DNA from 2 places in the Streptomyces sp. NPDC004111 genome. Region 2 is predicted to be linked to the other one. Evidence: riboswitches for the same ligand, from Rfam matches in the RefSeq annotation. Region 2 holds a riboswitch; the other holds the start of a gene.
The links. A riboswitch is a leader RNA that binds a small molecule or an ion and turns the genes downstream of it on or off. The one in region 2 is predicted to bind cobalamin.
Positions count from the first base shown of each region.

Region 1: linked by a shared signal. The riboswitch ahead of ACFYVL_RS19475 (prenyltransferase/squalene oxidase repeat-containing protein) and the one ahead of ACFYVL_RS20370 (CoA-acylating methylmalonate-semialdehyde dehydrogenase) in region 2 are both predicted to bind cobalamin.

Region 1 is NZ_JBIAMU010000009.1:188,216-197,669, forward strand. It holds gene ACFYVL_RS19445 (alpha/beta hydrolase) at 1-1,072, shown strand, start outside; gene ACFYVL_RS19450 (transglycosylase SLT domain-containing protein) at 1,097-1,504, opposite strand; gene ACFYVL_RS19455 (ECF transporter S component) at 1,906-2,775, opposite strand; gene ACFYVL_RS19460 (ABC transporter ATP-binding protein) at 2,772-4,475, opposite strand; gene ACFYVL_RS19465 (energy-coupling factor transporter transmembrane component T) at 4,472-5,707, opposite strand; gene ACFYVL_RS19470 (SCO2322 family protein) at 5,704-6,360, opposite strand; gene ACFYVL_RS19475 (prenyltransferase/squalene oxidase repeat-containing protein) at 6,417-7,670, opposite strand; cobalamin riboswitch at 7,760-7,910, opposite strand; gene ACFYVL_RS19480 (MBL fold metallo-hydrolase) at 7,953-9,026, opposite strand; gene ACFYVL_RS19485 (hypothetical protein) at 9,210-9,454, shown strand, end outside.
Region 2 is NZ_JBIAMU010000010.1:33,015-42,468, forward strand. It holds gene ACFYVL_RS20355 (IclR family transcriptional regulator) at 1-455, shown strand, start outside; gene ACFYVL_RS20360 (SMP-30/gluconolactonase/LRE family protein) at 452-1,315, shown strand; gene metE (5-methyltetrahydropteroyltriglutamate--homocysteine S-methyltransferase) at 1,397-3,715, opposite strand; cobalamin riboswitch at 3,880-4,103, opposite strand; cobalamin riboswitch at 4,276-4,471, shown strand; gene ACFYVL_RS20370 (CoA-acylating methylmalonate-semialdehyde dehydrogenase) at 4,739-6,238, shown strand; gene ACFYVL_RS20375 (acyl-CoA dehydrogenase family protein) at 6,235-7,395, shown strand; gene ACFYVL_RS20380 (enoyl-CoA hydratase/isomerase family protein) at 7,392-8,459, shown strand; gene mmsB (3-hydroxyisobutyrate dehydrogenase) at 8,456-9,403, shown strand; gene ACFYVL_RS20390 (enoyl-CoA hydratase) at 9,400-9,454, shown strand, end outside.

The DNA of each region.
Region 1 (9,454 bases), on a different contig from region 2:
CGACCGCGACGCGGTGCTCGGGTTCGTGACCAAGGCCGGGATCAAGGCCGACCGGACCCTGGTGCGGCACGGCGTCGCGGCGTACCGGCTGATCTACCGCACCGTGACCCCGCAGGGCGCGCCGACCACCGCGAGCGGCCTGCTCGTCCTGCCGCGGGGCGGCGACCGGCGGCTGTCCCTCGTCTCCGACACCCACGGCACGATGGTCCACCGCGACTACGCGCCCTCGGTCGGCGAGGACTTCGGCAGGCTCTCCCCGTATCTGTACGCGAGCACGGGACGGGCGGTCGCGGCCCCCGACTACCTCGGCCTCGGCAAGGGATCCGGCCCGCACCCGTACATGGACACCGGGTCCTCGGTGACCGCGACCGTCGACATGCTGCGCGCCTCCGGCCGGGCGGCGGAGCGACTCGGCAGGAAGCTGACCGGCGACGTCTACGCCACCGGCTTCTCGCAGGGCGGGCAGGTCGCGATGGCCGTCGCCCGCGAACTGGCCGGCGGCAGGAGCGGCACACACCTCAGGCTCCGGGCGGCGGCCCCGGTCAGCGGACCGTACGACCTCGGCGACACGGAGATACCCGCGCTGTACGACGGCCGGGTCAACCCGGTCAGCGGGCTCTTCTACTCCGCCTACTTCCTCACCGCGCAGAACAAGCTGCACCCGCTCTACAAGAACCCCGCCGAGGTCTTCCGCAAGCCCTACGCCGACGTCGTGGAGCGGCTCTTCGACACCCGGCACACCGAGGAGGAGGTGGTCGCGAACCTTCCCGCCACACTCAAGGACCTGCTCACCCCCGCCTACTACGAGCGGCTGCGCCACCCCACGGGCACGCTCCGCGCGGTGATCGAGGCCAACGACGGCACCTGCGACTGGAAGCCCGAGGTGCCGCTTCGGCTCTACACCTCGGCCGGGGACACCGACGTCCCCATCGGCAACGCCCGCAGCTGCGCCGCCGACCTGGCCCGGCACGGAGTGAAGGCCCCGGTCGTCGACCAGGGGGAGGTCGACCACTTCGGGGCCTTCAAGAAGTCCGCACCGGAGATAGCCCGGTGGTTCGACGCACTGGGCTGAGGCCCGGCGCCGACCGTCTCCGGCTCAGTACCAGTTGTTGCTCTGCCAGAACTTCCAGGCGCCGCAGGGGCTGCCGTAGCGGGAGTTCATGTAGTCCAGACCCCACTTGATCTGGGTCTTGGGGTTCTCCTTCCAGTCCGCGCCCGCGGAGGACATCTTCGACGCGGGCAGCGCCTGGACCAGGCCGTAGGCGCCGGAGGAGGAGTTGGTGGCGTGGTGGTTCCAGCCCGACTCGTGGGCCACGATGTTGCTGAAGCACTGGAACTGGGCGGCCGGCATCATCTGGCGGGCCGTGTCCTTGGCGGACGCCGGGGCCGCGGCTGCCGGGGACGTCGTGCCGAGCACGGCACCCGCCGCGCCCAGCAGGACGGTGGCGCCGACGGCGACGGTGTTGCGGCGGGTGGCGAAGCGACCGGGAAGAGCGAACGACACGGGGAACCTAACGCAGGGGACAGGGGAGCCGCACAGGTCCGGGAGGACGAGGGGGAGGGGCGCCCCGGCGGAAAGCGGAAGCCGTCCGGCGCCCTGCGGCTCCACCAATAGAGCAGTCCGCCGGAGCCCCCGCAAACACCCCTCGTACTAGTGGGAGCGGTGGAGCAGGCCGAACGTCCCGAAACCGGCAAAACGGTTAAACCGGCAGGTCGGAACAGGTGCGGCCGGTCCGCCCGCAGCAGCGGAGGATCTACGAACCGGCCTAGTGGAGGACCAAAGTCCTATGGGCCGCTTCACAGCCCGGGACCCCTCTTCCGCACGGAGCGCGAGCGGAGCACTACGGCCGCGGCGGCGCTGTCGGCCGGAGCGCTACGGACGTGGCGGTGTTGTCGGACCGAGCGCTACGGACGTGGCGGCGTCGTCGGCTTCCCGGACAGCCGGGCCGTGTCCTCGAAGGCGACCGGGGCCTCGAAGGCCGCTCGCCGGGTGGCCCGGCGCAGCGCCTTCAGCAGGGCGGGGCCGGCCGTCAGCGTCAGGACGACCGTCAGGACGGCCCGGCCGAGGTCCCAGCCGACCGAGGTGGCCAGGCAGTACGCGAGGAAGCGGACGAGGTTCTCGTGCACCGGGTCGCCCGGCACGAAGGAGACACCGGTGGAGAGCCCACCGAGATAGGTCCAGCCCTGGAGGTTCATGACCGTGCCGTAGAAGAAGGCGGCGGCGGCCCCGTAGAGAGCGAGCATCGCCACTTCGGTCCGGCCGCGCAGCCGCTCCCAGCCGGGCAGCAGTCCGGCGCCCATCGTGAACCAGCCCATGGCCAGCATCTGGAACGGCATCCAGGGCCCCACCCCACCGGTCAGCAGAGCGGAGGCGAAGATCGTGACCGACCCGAGGACGAAACCGAAGCCGGGCCCCAGTACCCGCCCGCTCAGCACCATCAGGAAGAACATCGGCTCCAGGCCGGCCGTGCCCGCCCCGAGGGGACGAAGGGCGGCGCCCACCGCGGCCAGCACGCCCAGCATCGCTACGGCCTTGGCGTCCAGACCCGAGTCGGAGATCGTCGCCACCACCACCGCGACCAGCAGCGGCAGCAGCGCGGCGAACAGCCAGGGGGCGTCCTTGGAGTGGGCGAGCCCGGCGGCGGAGTCCGCGAGCAGCGGCCACCCGAAGGCGACCACCCCGACGAGACTGATCAGGACCAGCGCGGCGACGGACCGGGGCCCCAGCCGCACGGGACGGGCCGGGCCCCCGGGGTCCTGCGTCGGGCCCTTCACGCCGTGCCGCCGGACGGGGTTCCACCGGAGCGCGTGTCGCCGGGCCGCGTGTCACCGGGCCGTGCGGTTCCGGGGCGAGGGTCACCCGTGCGGGGGCCTTCGAGTGCCGCCGCCACCTGCGGCACCGTCAGCCACTCCTGCGGTGCCAGGATCTTCGCCACCTGAGGGGCGAAGGACGGGGAGGAGACCACCACCTGCGGTGTCGGACCGTCCGCGACGACCTCGCCGTCGGCGAGGATCACCACCCGGTGCGCCAGCTCGGCGGCCAGCTCCACGTCATGGGTGGCCAGCACGATCGCGTGTCCCTCCGCGGCCAGCGTGCGCAGCAGGCCGATCAGCCGGGCCTTGGCCGCGTAGTCCAGACCGCGGGTCGGCTCGTCCAGCAGGAGCAGCGGCGGCCTCCCGGTCAGCACCAGGGCCAGGGCCAGCGCCAGCCGCTGCCCCTCCGACAGGTCGCGCGGATGCGTCGAGTCCGGCACGTCCGGCAGCAGCGCGCTCACCAGCGCGCGGCAGGTGCCCGGTTCGGCGCCCGCGTCGTGGTCCGCCGCCGCGCACTCGGCGGCGACCGTGTCCGCGTACAGCAGGTCGCGTGGCTCCTGCGGGACCAGGCCCACCCGGCGGACCATCTCGCGCGGCGAGGTCTTCGCCGGGGTCCGCCCGCCGACCAGGACCCGGCCGGAGGTCGCCGGGTGGATGCCGACCAGGGCGTTCAGCAGGGTCGACTTCCCGGCCCCGTTGCGGCCCATGAGCGCGACCGTCTCGCCGGGGCGCACCGACAGGGTGACCTCGCGCAGTGCCTCGATGCGGCCGCGGCGCAGCACCAGGTGCTCGGTCTCGGCGACCGGTGCGGCGGCGGGCGGCGCGGTGAACGGGGCCGGGCGGCGGTCGGCGAGCTCGGCCCGCAGCGGGGCGGCCCTGCGCCGGGCGTCCCGTACCGACAGCGGCAGCGGCGACCAGCCGGCCAGCCGCCCCAGCCCCACCACCGGCGGGTGCACCGGCGACACCGCCATCACCTCGGCGGGCTCCCCCAGAACAGGGGCGAGCCCCGGACCCGGAAGGAGGACGACTTGATCCGCGTACTGCACCACCCGCTCCAGGCGGTGCTCGGCCATCAGGACGGTGGTGCCCAGATCGTGCACCAGCCGTTGCAGCACCGCCAGGACCTCCTCGGCGGCGGCCGGGTCCAGGGCGGACGTCGGCTCGTCCAGCACGAGGACCTTCGGGTGGCTGGTCAGCACGGACCCGATGGCCACGCGCTGCTGCTGGCCGCCGGAGAGGGTGGCGATCGGCCGGTCGCGCAGATCGGCGAGGCCGAGCAGGTCCAGGGTCTCCTCGACGCGGCGCCGCATCACGTCGGGGGCGATGCCGAGCGACTCCATGCCGTACGCCAGTTCGTCCTCGACGGTGTCGGTGACGAAGTGCGACAGCGGGTCCTGGCCCACGGTGCCGACCAGGTCCGCCAGTTCGCGCGGTTTGTGGGTGCGGGTGTCCCGGCCGTCGACGGTGACCCGGCCGCTCAGCACACCCCCGGTGAAGTGCGGCACCAGCCCCGACACCGCGCCCAGCAGGGTCGACTTGCCGACCCCGGACGGGCCGACCAGCAGCACCAGCTCACCCTCGGGGACGGTCAGATCGACGCCCTGGATCGCGGGCGCGGCAGCACCCTCGTACCGCACGGAGACGTTCTCGAACCGGATCACTTTTGCTTTCCTCTGACAGCGGGCGGTACGGAGGCGGCGGACGGCGGGGACAGGGCGGGCGGTACGGGGGCCACGACCGCGGGCAGCAGCCCCACCAGCACCGACAGCGCCGGCCACACCGGGAACTGCGGCGCCACCAGCGGCAGCACCCCCGGGTGCAGGGCCTGCGGGTCGTACGAGGCGGCCCAGATCATCGACGCGGCCACGACCGCCCCCGACCCGGCGACCAGCCAGGCCCGCACCCCCCACCGGTCCGGCCGGTACCGGGTGCGCACGCTGCGCTGCCCGCCGAGCCGCAGCCCGGCCATCGCGGCGGCCAGCCCGATCAGCAGCACCGGCAGGCCGTACCCGGCACCCTGCGCGGCGAGCAGCCCGTACGCCCCCGCGCACACCCCGAGCAGTCCGCCGAGGGTGAGCACCGTCGTCAGGTGCCGCACCCGGGGCGGGACCTGCGCGGTGCGCCCGTACCCCCGGGCGTCCATCGAAGCGGCCAGCGCCACCGACCTCTCCAGCGCACCCTCCAGCACCGGAAGCCCGATCTGGAGCAGCGCCCTCACCCCGCCGGTGGGCCGGCCGCGCAGCCGCCGGGCGGTCCGCAGCCGTACGACGTCGGAGACCATGTTCGGCGCGAAGGTCATCGCGACGACGACCGCCACCCCCGCCTCGTACAGGGCGCCGGGCAGCGACTTGAGCAGCCGGGCCGGGTTGGCCAGCGCGTTCGCCGCGCCCACGCAGATGAGCAGGGTGGCGAGCTTGAGGCCGTCGTACAGGGCGAAGACGAGCTGTTCCGCGGTGACCCGCCCGCCGAGCCGCACCCCCTGCGCCCAGTCCGGAAGCGGTACTTCCGGCAGGGTGAGGAGCACATGCTGTCCCGGGATCGGCGAGCCGAGGAAGACCGAGAACACCAGCCGGATCACCAGCACCATCAGGCCCAGCTTGACGAAGGCGCCGTACGACCGTGCCCACGGCGCGTCCGTGCGCCGGGCCGCGACCACGTACCCGGCGACGCCGACGATCAGCCCGAGCAGCAGCGGATTGGTGGTGCGGGAGGCGGCCGTGGCGAGTCCCAGTGCCCACAGCCACCAGGCCCCGGCGTGCAGCGCGTTGCTGCGGCTGGCGGCGGGGGCCCGCAGCGGACCGGCCGGCCCGCGGACCGGTCGGCCGGTGCCCCTGCCGGCCGGGTCGCGGCGGCCGGAGGGGGTGCTGCCCTCCGGCTTCGTCGCGCCGCTCATCCCCGACGGCGGCGGGCCTGCCACACGGCGGCGGCGCCCAGCGCCAGCACGGCGGCGAGTCCGACCAGGACACCGGCGGACGGGCCCGTGCCCCCGTCGTCCTGCGAGGCGGAGGCGGAAGGAGAGTCGGCGGTGGGAGCGGGCGCGGACGGCTCGGCGTTCTGCGAGGACGTTCCGCTCACCTGGTCGGCGCACCCGGTCCTGGGGTAGCCGGCGATGGCACAGAGCAGCGCCGCGTTGTTGTAGCGCAGCGGCCTGGCCACCTCCGCCAGCGCTTCGGCGGTCGTCGCGTCCTCGCCCACCCGGGCGCACACGCCGCGCGGTGCGGGCGGCGTCTCGCCGTCCGGGGCGTCCTGCGGCGTTCCGAAGTCCAGCACGAGGGCGAGGCGCTTGCTGCCCGGTTGGGCGGGGGTCTTGGCGCAGATCGCTTCGAAGCCCGCTTCCCCGCGCGGCTTGGCGGCGTCCTGCGAGTCCTGGCTCACGGCGAACCGGAATCCCTGGACCGCGCCGTCGGCCGGACGGGTGGTGGCGGCTCCCTGGGTCGCGTACGTCCAGGTGCCGCCGTCACGCTCCCAGAACGACCAGTAGCGGTAGCCGGAGCCCTGGTCCGCCGCCGCTGCGGCGCCCGCGGGCAGCAGCGCGCCCAGCCCCATCGCCACGGCGAGCAGCGGTGCGGCGCACTTCGCGCGGCGGGCCGCGGCGGTCCGGCTCACAGCTGCTGGTTCTTCTTGTTGCGGCCGCTGATCAGGAAGCCCGCGCCCATGCTCGCCACGAAGGCGACACCGACGACCCACCAGGTGGCGGAGGAGCCGCCCGTGTCGTCCTTCTTCGCCTCGTCCTTCTTCCCGGCGTCCTCCGCGGCCTGCTTCGCCTGCGGCGCGGGGCCGGTCGCGTTGAGCTGCTCGACGAGGTCGGTGCCGCCGAAGGAGCGCGGGTCCATGCCGGTGGCGTGCGCGGCGAAGACCAGCTGGGCCCAGGCGGCGGGACCGGTCTGCTTCGCCCAGGCCGCACCGTTGCGGGCCAGCCACTGGGCGGGCTTCGCGGCGGCGTCCCGGTGGCCCGCGGCGGCCAGCGCCACCGTGGCGTCCGCGGTGTTGCCGAAGTCGGGCTTGTCCTCGGCGCCCGGCATCGCCGACATCAGGTGCTGACCGTTCTTCGCGAGCAGCCGGGCGAGGTAGTCGGAGCCACCGTCCACGGCGGCCTCGGGGGAGGTCATGCCCGCCTCGCAGTCGGCCGCGGGCTTGAGCTCCTCGTTGGTCTTGGCCGGGGCGACGACCATCGTCTTCTGGGCCGCCGCGGTCACCACGGCGGCGGTCGCGTCGGCGTTCGGGAACTTCTTCCCCGCCTTGTCGGGCTGGAAGGCGAAGGCGCCCTGGTTCTCCGCCTTGCCCGCGCAGTCCGCCTGGAAGGCCAGCAGTGCGTCGAGCGACGACTTCCAGTCCTTGCCCATGGCGTCCTTGGGCCGCTCACCGGCCGCGACCAGGGCGCCCACCACGATCGAGGTGGAGTTGGCGTCGCTCGGCGTGCCGGGGGAGTAGGGCCAGCCGCCGTCCTTGTTCTGGACGGACTTCAGCCAGCCCACGGCCTTCTTCACCGTGGCGTCCTGCCCGCCGAGCGCCTTCAGCGCCTGTACGGCGGCGGCCGTCGCGTTGGTGTCGACCAGCACCTTCGCGTCGCAGGGCCTGCTCGCGTCGGCCCGGAAGGCGGGGAAGCCGCCGTTGTCGCACTGCTGGGCCACCAGCCAGTCGACCGCCTTCGTGGCCGGCTTCACTCCGACGGTCTGCTGGGCGAGCAGGGCGAGGGACTGCCGGAAGACACCGTCGTACGTCGGGTCGCTCTTGCCGTACAGCCCCGAGGGGATCGCCACCGGCGACGGGGCCGGCGCGGCGGAGGCGGCCGGAGCGGCCACCGCACCGAGAACGGCGGCTGCGGCGAGCGCTGCGGCGCTGCGGCGAAGGGTCATGTCGGTGGTGCCTCTCCTGAAGGGCGGCCGGGCACGGACCCCTTCGACAGGCACCGCGGCACCGGCCCCGTGTACCTCTACCTCGACGGTGCCGTGCCAGTCATGCGGGCCGGGCGTTCCGACTCTTCGCACCGCGGCGAGGGATCGCGCGCGATGGGAATCACGGTTGCGGGTCAGTGCCGGATTCGCACCGGCTTCTCCCGTACGGGCATGATGACGACTCGCACACTCTACCGACCTGTCCGGGGTCGGGCCCGCCGTCGCGCCGCCGCCGCCCCGCCGTCACACCGCCGTGTAGGTCACCGGATCGCTGCCCGGTACGGCCTCCGCGTGTCCCAGTTTCACCAGTCGGCGCAGATGGGCCTCGGCCTCGGACACGGCGATGTTGCGCGAGCCGTAGGGGATCTGTTCCCAGGGCCGGTTCCACTCCATCCGCTCCGCGAGCTGCCAGGGCGTGAGGGGCGCGGCCAGCAGGGCGCGCAGCCCGGCGAGGCGTTCCTCGTGGTGGGCGAGGAGTTCCTCGACGCGCTCGCGCGGGGTGGTGAAGGGGTGCTGGTGGGCGGGCAGCACCTCGGCGACGTCCAGCCGGGCGATCCGCTCCAGGGAGGCCATGTAGTCGCCGAGGGGGTCCCCCGCGCTCGAACGGAGCCGGCCGCCCGGGTCGGGGCCGGTGGCGTCGTCGTCCGGGTCCTCGTACAGGCCGATGTGCGGGGTGATGCCGGGGAGCAGGTGGTCACCGGAGAAGAGCCGCCCGTGGCCGGGCAGACCGGCCGGGTGCTCCTCCTCCAGATGCAGGCACACATGGCCGGGCGTGTGGCCCGGGGTCCATACGGCGCGCAGCGCGCGGCCCGCCAGCGGCAGCAGTTCCCCGGGCACGATCTCCCGGTCCGGGAGCGCCGCCCGCAGCCCCGGCAGCGTGCGCATCCGCCCCGACCCGCGGGCGGCGCGCAGCGGACCGAGGTGGTCCTCGGGGGCCCCGGCGGCGGCCAGCTTGGCGGTCAGGTAGTCGAGCCAGACGTCCGGTTCGGCGCCGCGGGTGCGGCGGACCACCTCGGCGTCGGCGGCGTGCATGGCGATCCACGCGCCGGAGACGTCGCGCACCTGCCCGGAGAGGCCGTGGTGGTCGGGGTGGTGGTGGGTGATGACCACGCCGTGCACGTCGGCGACGCGTACGTCGAGGGCGGCGAGCCCGGCGGTCAGGGTGTCCCAGGAGGCGGGGTCGTCCCAGCCGGTGTCGATCAGCACCGGCCCGCGGTCGGTGTCCACGAGGTGCACCAGGGTGTGGCCGAGGGGGTTGTCCGGGATCGGGACCTTGATGCTCCAGACGCCGCCGCCGTGCTCGGTCACCTGTGTCATGGCTCCCCCAACTGTCGCGAGTGGTGCGGGACTTGCCTTGCGGTCACTATAACTAGAACGGGTTCCAGTGCGAGGTGGGGGACGGTGCGGGTGTCGACCCCCAGGATTCTCGGGGTCGTTGTCGGGGGTGCCCCGTGGTTGTCCCGGATGGGCCGCATGGCTGTACGCGGACAAGATCGACGCATGACGAACCCGACGCACACCCAGCACACCACCGCCCCCCGCACCACCGCCCCGCACACCACCGCCCCCCGCACCACCGCCCCCCGCACCACCGCCCCGCACGCCGCCGCTCCCCGCACCACCGCCCCGCACGGCCGGCCCGCCCCGCAGGACCGGCCCGCCCCGGTCCCCGCCACCGCCCCCCGTACCCCCTCCGGCCTCGTCCGGCCCGCCGGGTTCACCCGGTTCGCGCTCGTCGCGGCGCC
Region 2 (9,454 bases):
ACCTCGACGTCATCTACATCGCCAAGGTCGACTCCACGCACGCCGTCCGCATGGTCTCCGCCGCCGGACGCAAGCTTCCCGCGCACTGCACCTCCGTGGGCAAGATGCTGCTCGCCTCCCTCCCGGAGGACGAACTGCGCGCCCGCGTCGACGGCCGCGCGCTGACCGGCATGACCCCGCACAGCATCACCGACCCCCAGGCCCTGTACCCGGCCCTGGCCGGCATCCGGGAGCGCGCCCTGGCCACCGAGCACCGCGAGTCCAACCCCGACGTCAGCTGCGTCGCCGCCCCCGTCCGCGACCGCACCGGACGGGTCGTCGCAGCCCTGTCGGTGTCGGTCCCGGTGATCCGCTGGAGCGAGGAGCGGGAGAAGGAACTCGCCGAACTGGCCACCCGGGGCGCCGCGGACCTGTCGGTGCGGCTGGGACACCGGGGAAGCGGGCGGCAGGGATGAGCGCCGCACGCCCGCCCCGGGCCGAGATCGTCGTACGGGAGCGCGCCGCGCTCGGTGAGGGGCCCACCTGGGACCCGGCCGGGGACCGGCTGATCTGGGTGGACATCCTCGGCTCCCGCGTCCACACCTACGCCCCCGGCACCGGCCGCCGCACCGTCCTGGCCACCGAACAGCACGTCGGCGCCGCGAAACCCCGGCGCGGCGGCGGCCTGATCGTCAACCTCCGCGACGGCGTGGGCGCCTACGGCCCCGACGGCACCTTTTGCTGGCTGCACCACGACCCGGTGCCCGGCCGGCGCGGCAACGACGCGGCGGTGGCCCCCGACGGTTCGCTCTGGGCCGGCACCATGCGCTACGACGAGGCACCCGGCGGCGGCCACCTCGTCAGGATCGGCCCCGGCGCGGCCGGACCCACCGTGCTCCTCGACGCGGTGACCGTCAGCAACGGCATCGGCTGGAGCCCGGACGGCCGGCGCGCCTACTACGTGGACAGCCCCACCCGGCGCATCGACATCTGCGAGCCGTCCGGACAACTCCCGCTGGAGCGGCGGCCGTTCGTCGAGATCGAAGCCGGCGCCGGCTTCCCCGACGGCCTCGCCGTCGACGCCGAGGGCTGTGTCTGGGTCGCCCTCTGGGATGGCGGCCAGGTCCGCCGCTACACACCGGACGGGCGCCTGGACCGCACGCTCCCGCTGCCCGTCCCGCGCCCCACCGCCTGCGCGTTCGGCGGCCCCGGCCTGCGCGACCTCTACGTCACCACGGCCCGCACCGGCCCGGCCGACCCGCACCCGTACGCGGGCTCGCTGCTCGTCGTGCCGGACGCCGGACAGGGACTGCCGGCCCCGGCCTTCGCGGGGTGAGCGGGCCGGGAGCGCGCGTTCGCCGGGCGTGCGGGCCGGGAGCGCGCGGTGGCCGCTCCCGGCCCTGGTGTGCCGCCCGGGTCAGGACTCGGGCAGCTCCGACCGTACGGTGCGGGCCGCCGCCACCAGGTTCTCCAGCGAGGCCCGGGTCTCGGGCCAGCCGCGGGTCTTCAGTCCGCAGTCCGGATTGACCCACAGCCGGTCGGCCGGAATGGCCTCAAGTCCCTTGCGCAGCAGGGCCGCCGCCTCCTCGGCGGAGGGGATCCGCGGCGAGTGGATGTCGTACACGCCGGGGCCGGCCTCGCGCGGGTAACCGTGTTCGGCCAGCTCGCGCGCCACCTGCATGTGCGAACGGGCCGCCTCCAGGCTGATGACGTCGGCGTCGAGGTCGTCGATGGCCTGCACGATGTCACCGAACTCGGCGTAGCACATGTGCGTGTGGATCTGGGTCCGCGCACGCACCCCGGAGGTGCTCAGCCGGAACGACTCCGTCGCCCACGCCAGATAGGCGCCGTGGCCGTCGGCGCGCAGCGGCAGGGTCTCGCGGAGCGCGGGTTCGTCGACCTGGATGACCGAAGTGCCCGCCGCCTCCAGGTCGTTGACCTCGTCGCGCAGGGCGAGCGCGACCTGCCGCGCGGTGTCGCCGAGCGGCTGGTCGTCCCGTACGAACGACCAGGCGAGCATGGTGACCGGGCCGGTCAGCATGCCCTTGACCGGCCGGTCGGTGAGGGAACCGGCGTACGACGTCCAGCGCACCGTCATCGGCTCCGGCCGGGAGATGTCCCCGGCCAGCACCGGCGGGCGGACGTAGCGGGTGCCGTAGGACTGCACCCAGCCGTGCTGGGTGGCGAGATAGCCCGTCAGCTGCTCGGCGAAGTACTGCACCATGTCGTTGCGTTCGGGCTCGCCGTGCACCAGGACGTCGATGCCGGCCTTCTCCTGGAAGGCGAGCACGTCGCGGATCTCGGCCTCGATGCGCTGCTCGTAGCCCGCCGCGTCGATGCGTCCGGCGCGCAGGTCGGCGCGGGCCGTGCGCAGTTCCGCGGTCTGCGGGAACGAACCGATCGTGGTGGTCGGCAGCAGCGGCAGGCCCAGGTGCGCGCGCTGGGCGGGCGCCCGCTCCTCGTACGGGGCCGAGCGGCGGCCGTCCGCGTCGGTGACGGCCGCCACCCGGGCGCGCACCGCCGGGTCGCGGGTGATGGGGGAGTGCGCGCGGGAGGCCAGATCGGCCCGGTTGGCGGCGAGTTCGGCGGTGATCGCGGAGGTGCCCTGCGTCAGCCCCTTGGCCAGGGTGACGATCTCGGTCGTCTTCTGCTTGGCGAAGGCCAGCCAGCGCAGGATCTCCCGGTTGATGTCGCGCTCGGCCGCGGCGTCCAGCGGGACGTGCAGCAGCGAGCAGGAGGCGGCGACGTCGACCCGGTCCGCGAGGCCCAGGAGGGTGCCGAGGACACCCAGCGACTTCTCGAAGTCGTTGATCCAGATGTTGCGGCCGTCGACGACGCCCGCGACCAGCCGCTTGCCCGGCAGCCCGCCGACGCCGGCCAGCGCGTCCAGGTTGGCGGCGGCGGGACCGGTGAAGTCCATCGCCAGGCCCTCGATCGGGGCCCTGGCCAGCACGGGGAGCGCGTCGCCGAGCCGGTCGAAGTACGACGCGACCAGGAGCTGCGGCCGGTCGCTCAGCCCGCCCAGGTCGCGGTAGGCGCGCGAAGCGGCGTTCAGTTCGGCCGGGGTGCGGTCCTGGACCAGGGCGGGCTCGTCCAGCTGCACCCACTGCGCCCCGGCCGCCCGCAGGTCGGCGAGCACCTCCGCGTACACCGGCAGCAGCCGGTCGAGCAGGGTGAGCGGCTCGAAGTCCGCGGCCACACCGGGGGCGGGCTTGGCCAGCAGCAGGTACGTGAGCGGGCCGACCAGCACGGGTCGCGCGCGGTGCCCCAGCGCGAGGGCCTCCGTCAGCTCCGCGACCTGCTTGGTGGAGTCGGCCGTGAAGACCGTACCGGGCCCCAGCTCGGGCACCAGGTAGTGGTAGTTGGTGTCGAACCACTTGGTCATTTCCAGCGGCGCCACGTCCTGGTTGCCGCGCGCCATGGCGAAGTACCCGTCGAGCGCGTCGGCGTCGACGGCCGCGCGGTGGCGGTCGGGGACGGCACCGACCATGACGCTGGTGTCCAGCACATGGTCGTAGTACGAGAAGTCGCCGGTGGGCACCTCGTGGATGCCGGCGTCGGCCAACTGGCGCCAGTTCGCCCGGCGCAGGTCCTGTGCGGTCCGGCGGAGGGCGTCGGCGGTGACCCGGCCCTTCCAGTAGCCCTCGACGGCCTTCTTCAGTTCACGGTGCGCACCCTGGCGGGGGTAGCCGTGCACGGTGGACCGTGCTGCCGCGGCTGCGGGCTTCGCTGTCACGGAAATCTCCTTCGCGAGACGACTCCTGAGAGCCCCGGCGACGGGACGCGGACGCGAAGGGATGACGAAACCGGACGGAGTGTGCCGCGCGCGACGAGCGCGGTCCTCCGCCTGCTGTGTACGCCGACCCGCCCACGAGGTCACCGGGACATCCGCACGCGATCGGTCGCGTGCGGGCAACGGGCAGGTCTTCGGACTCGCGGGCACACCCACCGGAACTCCGGCGGATTCCTACTGGCCGTCGCTTCCCAGGTCCTGGCCGGACCCAGTGCGTATGACGGCGGTCGTTCCCGCTCACCGCTGCGGGGCAGTCCCGGATTCCCACCGGGTTCCCTCTTGCGACGCGCCTGCCTGGCGGACAGGGCGAACCAGCTGCACCGCACACAGTAGGCGCCGGAGCGGCTTTTGGGCACCACGGCTCGGATGCCGGACGGTGACATGGGACACCTGCGGCGATCCGGACGGCCAACACCTGTGTACAGGAGGGCAGTTGATCCGCGCGCGCGAGTGCGGCGGGCCGGGCGGGGGAGTCCCCGGGGAGGGGGTGGACTTACTAGGACGTCCAACTATATGTTCGTGGCACAAGGTCCGCGGTGCAGGGAAGCCGGTGTGAATCCGGCACGGTCCCGCCACTGTGACCGGGGAGTGTGCTGTCACCACTCGCCACTGACCGGGCCCCGCCAGGGGCGGTCGGGAAGGCGGGCGGCACACGGAGATCCGGGAGTCAGGATACCGGCCGCGGAACGTTCCGTGTTTTCCACGAGGATGGAGCAGACACGCATGGCACCGGTTTGTACCCACGGCCCCGGTGGTCCGGCGGAGCGCGCGCCACTCACCCCGCACTCGTAGGACTGCGGCACCCGTACCCGGCGTCCGGCCGCACGGCCCTCGCGCGCCCGGTCCCCCGTACGGGCGCCCCCGTCCGCTGTCCCACGACGCCCGCCGGCCCCGCACCCACCCGTGCGCCCCGTCGGCGGTCCGCCGTGCCCTCCCCGGATCCCACCTGACGAGAGCAGGCACCCCATGGTCCGTGAACTCGGCCACTTCACCGGCGGCAAGCACACCGCCGGCACCTCCGGCCTCTTCGGCGACGTCTACGACCCCAACACCGGCACGGTGCAGGCCCGCGTACCCCTCGCGGGCCGCGCCGACACCGAGGCGGCCGTCACCGACGCCGCCGACGCCCAGCGCGAATGGGCCGACTGGAACCCGCAGCGGCGCGCCCGCGTCCTGCTCCGCTTCCTCCAACTCGTCGACGAGGAACGCGACACGCTCGCCGCCCTGCTGTCGTCCGAGCACGGCAAGACCGTCGCCGACGCCCACGGAGACCTCCAACGCGGCCTGGAGGTCGTCGAGTTCGCCGCCGGGATCCCGCACCTGATCAAGGGCGAGTTCACCGACAACGCGGGCACCGGCATCGACGTCCACTCGCTGCGCTCCCCGCTCGGCGTCATCGCCGGAGTCACCCCCTTCAACTTCCCCGCGATGATCCCGCTCTGGCAGGCCGCCCCCGCCCTCGCCTGCGGAAACGCCTTCGTCCTCAAGCCGTCCGAGCGCGCCCCCTCGGTCCCGCTGCGGCTCGCCGAACTCTTCCTGGAGGCCGGCCTGCCGCCCGGCGTCCTCAATGTCGTCAACGGCGGCAAGGAAGCCGTCGACACCCTCCTGGAGGACCCCCGCGTCGCGGCCCTCGGCTTCGTCGGCTCCACCCCGGTCGCCGCCCACCTCTACGCCACCGCCGCCGCCCGCGGCAAGCGCGCCCAGTGCTTCGGCGGCGCCAAGAACCACATGGTCGTGATGCCGGACGCCGACCTCGACCAGGCCGTCGACGCCCTCGTCGGCGCCGGGTACGGCTCGGCGGGGGAGCGCTGCATGGCGATCTCGGTGGCCGTACCGGTCGGCGCGGAGACCGCCGACCGGCTGGTCGCCGCGCTCAAGGAGCGCGTCCAGGCCCTGCGGATCGGCCGCTCCGACGACCCGGAGGCCGACTTCGGCCCCCTCGTCAGCAGGGACGCCCAGGAGCGGGTGCGCCGCTACGTCGACATCGGCGTCGTGGAGGGCGCCGAACTCGTCGTCGACGGAAGGGACTTCACCCTTCCCGGCCACGAGAACGGCTTCTTCGCCGGAGCCTCCCTCTTCGACCGGGTCTCCCCGAAGATGCGGATCTACCGCGAGGAGATCTTCGGACCCGTGCTCTGCGTCGTACGCGCCCGGAACTACGAGGAGGCCCTGCGGCTGCCCAGCGAGCACCCGTACGGGAACGGCGTCGCGATCTTCACCCGGGACGGCGACACCGCCCGCGACTTCACCCGCCGCGTCAGCACCGGCATGGTCGGCGTCAACGTACCCGTCCCGGTCCCCGTCGCCTACCACACCTTCGGCGGCTGGAAGCGGTCCGGATTCGGCGACCTGAACCAGCACGGCCCGGACGCCATCCGCTTCTGCACCCGCACCAAGACCGTCACCTCGCGCTGGCCGTCCGGCGCCAGGGAGGGTGCCAGCTTCACGATGCCGACCATGGGATGAGCGCCATGACCACCTCCACCCCGCTCACCGAGGACCAGCGGGCCCTCGTCGAAACCACCCTGGACTTCGCCCAGGACCACCTCGCCCCGCACGCCGTCCGCTGGGACCGGGACAAGCACTTCCCCCTCGACGTGCTCCGCAAGGCCGGCGGCCTGGGACTCGGCGGCGTGTACGTCCGCGAGGACGCCGGCGGCAGCGGCCTCGGCCGCCTCGACGGGGCCCTGATCTTCGAGGCCCTGGCCTCCGGCTGCCCGTCCGTCGCGGGCTACCTCTCCATCCACAACATGGTCGCCTGGATGATCGACACCTACGGCGACGAGGAGCAGCGGGCCCGCCGGCTGCCCCGGCTGTGCTCCCTGGAGGACCTCGGCAGCTACTGCCTCACCGAACCCGGCGCCGGCTCCGACGCCGCCGCGCTCACCACCCGCGCGGACCGCGACGGCGACCACTACGTCCTCACCGGGGTGAAGCAGTTCATCTCCGGGGCGGGCGTCTCCCAGGTGTACGTCGTCATGGCACGCACCGGCGGCACGGGCCCCGGCGGCATCTCCGCGTTCCTCGTCGACCGGGACGACCCCGGGCTCTCCTTCGGCCCCGACGAGCGGAAGATGGGCTGGAACGCCCAGCCCACCCGCCAGGTCGTCCTCGACGGGGTGCGCCTGCCCGCCGGCCGGCTGCTCGGCCGGGCCGGCGACGGCTTCCGGATCGCCATGCGCGGCCTCAACGGCGGCCGGCTCGGCATCGCCGCGTGCTCACTGGGCGGCGCCCGCAGCGCCCTGAACCGGAGCCTGTCCCACCTCGCCGACCGCGAGGCCTTCGGCGGCCGGCTGCTCGACGCGCAGGCACTGCAGTTCAGGCTCGCCGACATGGCCACCGAACTCGCCGCGGCCCGCGCCCTGGTGCACCAGGCCGCCCAGGCCCTGGACCGCGCGGATCCGCAGGCCCCGCAGCTGTGCGCGATGGCCAAGCGCTTCGCCACCGACACCGGCTACTCCGTCGCCGACCGCGCACTCCAGCTCCACGGCGGATACGGCTACCTCCACGAGTACGGCATCGAGAAGATCGTCCGCGACCTCCGGGTCCACCAGATCCTGGAAGGAACCAACGAGATCATGCGCGTCATCGTGGCCCGCGGGCTGACGGAGGTGTTCCGGTGACCGCCGACGACGACCACGTACTGCTCCGCACCGAGGGCCGCTCGGGCCTGCTCACGCTCAACCGGCCACAGGCGCTCAACGCCCTCACCCCCGCCATGGTGCGCCGCGTCGACGAGGCGCTCACCGCGTGGGAGCACGATCCGGCCGTGGAGAGCGTCGTCCTCACCGGGGCGGGCCCGCGCGGTCTGTGCGCGGGCGGCGACATCCGCGCCATCTACGAGGACGCGCGTGCCGGGGGCGGCGCCTCCGCCGCCTTCTGGCGCGACGAGTACCGGCTCAACGCCCGTATCGCCCGCTACCCGAAGCCGTACGTCGCCCTGATGGACGGCATCGTGATGGGCGGCGGCGTCGGCCTCTCCGCGCACGGCAGCGTCCGCATCGTCACCGAACGCTCCCGCATCGCGATGCCGGAGACCGGCATCGGCTTCGTGCCCGACGTGGGCGGCACCTACCTGCTCGCCCTCGCACCCGGGGAACTCGGCACCCACCTGGCACTGACCGGTGCCCGGATCGGAGCGGCCGACGCCCTGCTGTGCGGGCTCGCCGACCACTTCGTGCCCGCCGCGGACCTGCCCCGGCTGCTGGACGACCTGGCCGCGCACCCGGTGCACGAAGCACTCCGCCGCCACGTGCGGCAGCCACCGCCCGGCGAACTGCCCGCCCTGCGCGAGTGGATCGACGACTGCTACGCCGCCGGCACCGCCGAGGAGATCGTCGCCCGGCTGCGCGGCCACGGAGCGCCCGCCGCCCAAACGGCGGCCGACACACTGCTGACGAAGTCGCCCACCGCCGTGAAGGTCACCCTCGCCGCGCTGCGCCTGGCCCGGCGGCCCGGCCCGCTGGAACGGGTCCTGGAACGGGAGTACCGGATCTCCTGCGCCGCGCTGGCCTCGCCCGACCTCATCGAGGGAATCCGGGCGCAGGTCGTCGACAAGGACCGCACACCCCGGTGGTCACCGGCCACCCTGGCCGAGGTGACCGACGCGGACGTGGCGCGCTGGTTCGCCCCGCCCGCCACCGGTGAACTCCACCTGACCGCAGACCCGCAGGAGGTGCCGTGGTGAACGGCAGGCGCACGATCGGCTTCGTCGGACTGGGCCACATGGGCGGACCCATGGCCGCCCGCCTCGCAGGGGCGGGCCACCGGGTCGTCGGCCACGACCTGGTGCCCGAGCTGCTCGCCACGGCCGTCGCAGCCGGAGTGGAGGCCGCCGGATCGGCGGCCGAGGTGGCCGCCGGCGCGGACGTGGTGATCACCATGCTGCCCGCGGGACGGCACGTCCTGGGCCTGTACCGGGAGGAGGGACTGCTGGCCGCGGCCCGGCCCGGCACCCTGTTCGTCGACTGCTCCACCATCGACGTGGCAGACGCGCGCGCCGCCCACGAGGCCGCGGGCGCCGCCGGGATGCGCGCCCTGGACGCGCCGGTCTCCGGCGGAGTCGTCGGCGCCGAGGCCGGCACGCTCACCTTCATGGCCGGGGGCGGCGAAGCCGAGTTCGCCGAGGCCGAACCCGTCCTGGCGGCCCTGGGCAAACGTGCGGTGCACTGCGGCGGCCCCGGCGCCGGGCAGGCCGCGAAGATCTGCAACAACATGATCCTGGGCGTCTCGATGATCGCGGTCAGCGAGGCGTTCGTCCTGGGCGAGCGCCTGGGCCTGTCCCACCAGGCCCTGTACGACGTGGCCTCAGCCGCGTCCGGCCAGTGCTGGGCCCTCACCACCAACTGCCCCGTCCCCGGCCCGGTCCCGGGCAGCCCCGCCAACCGGGACTACCGCCCCGGGTTCGCCGCCCCGCTGATGGCCAAGGACCTGGGGCTGGCCGCCGACGCCGCCAGGGCCGCCGGGGTGGCGACGGAACTCGGCTCCCGGGCAGCCGAGTTGTACGCCGCGTACGCCGAGGGCCCGGGGCAGGCAAGGGACTTCTCCGGCATCGTCACCACGCTCAGGGAACACCCCGTACCCCCAGCGGCGGGGGCCCCGCACACCGCACAGGACGGAGACGGCGCATGACCGAGCAGACCCCCGCCACGACCACCGGGCCGGACGCGACGACCGGGGCAC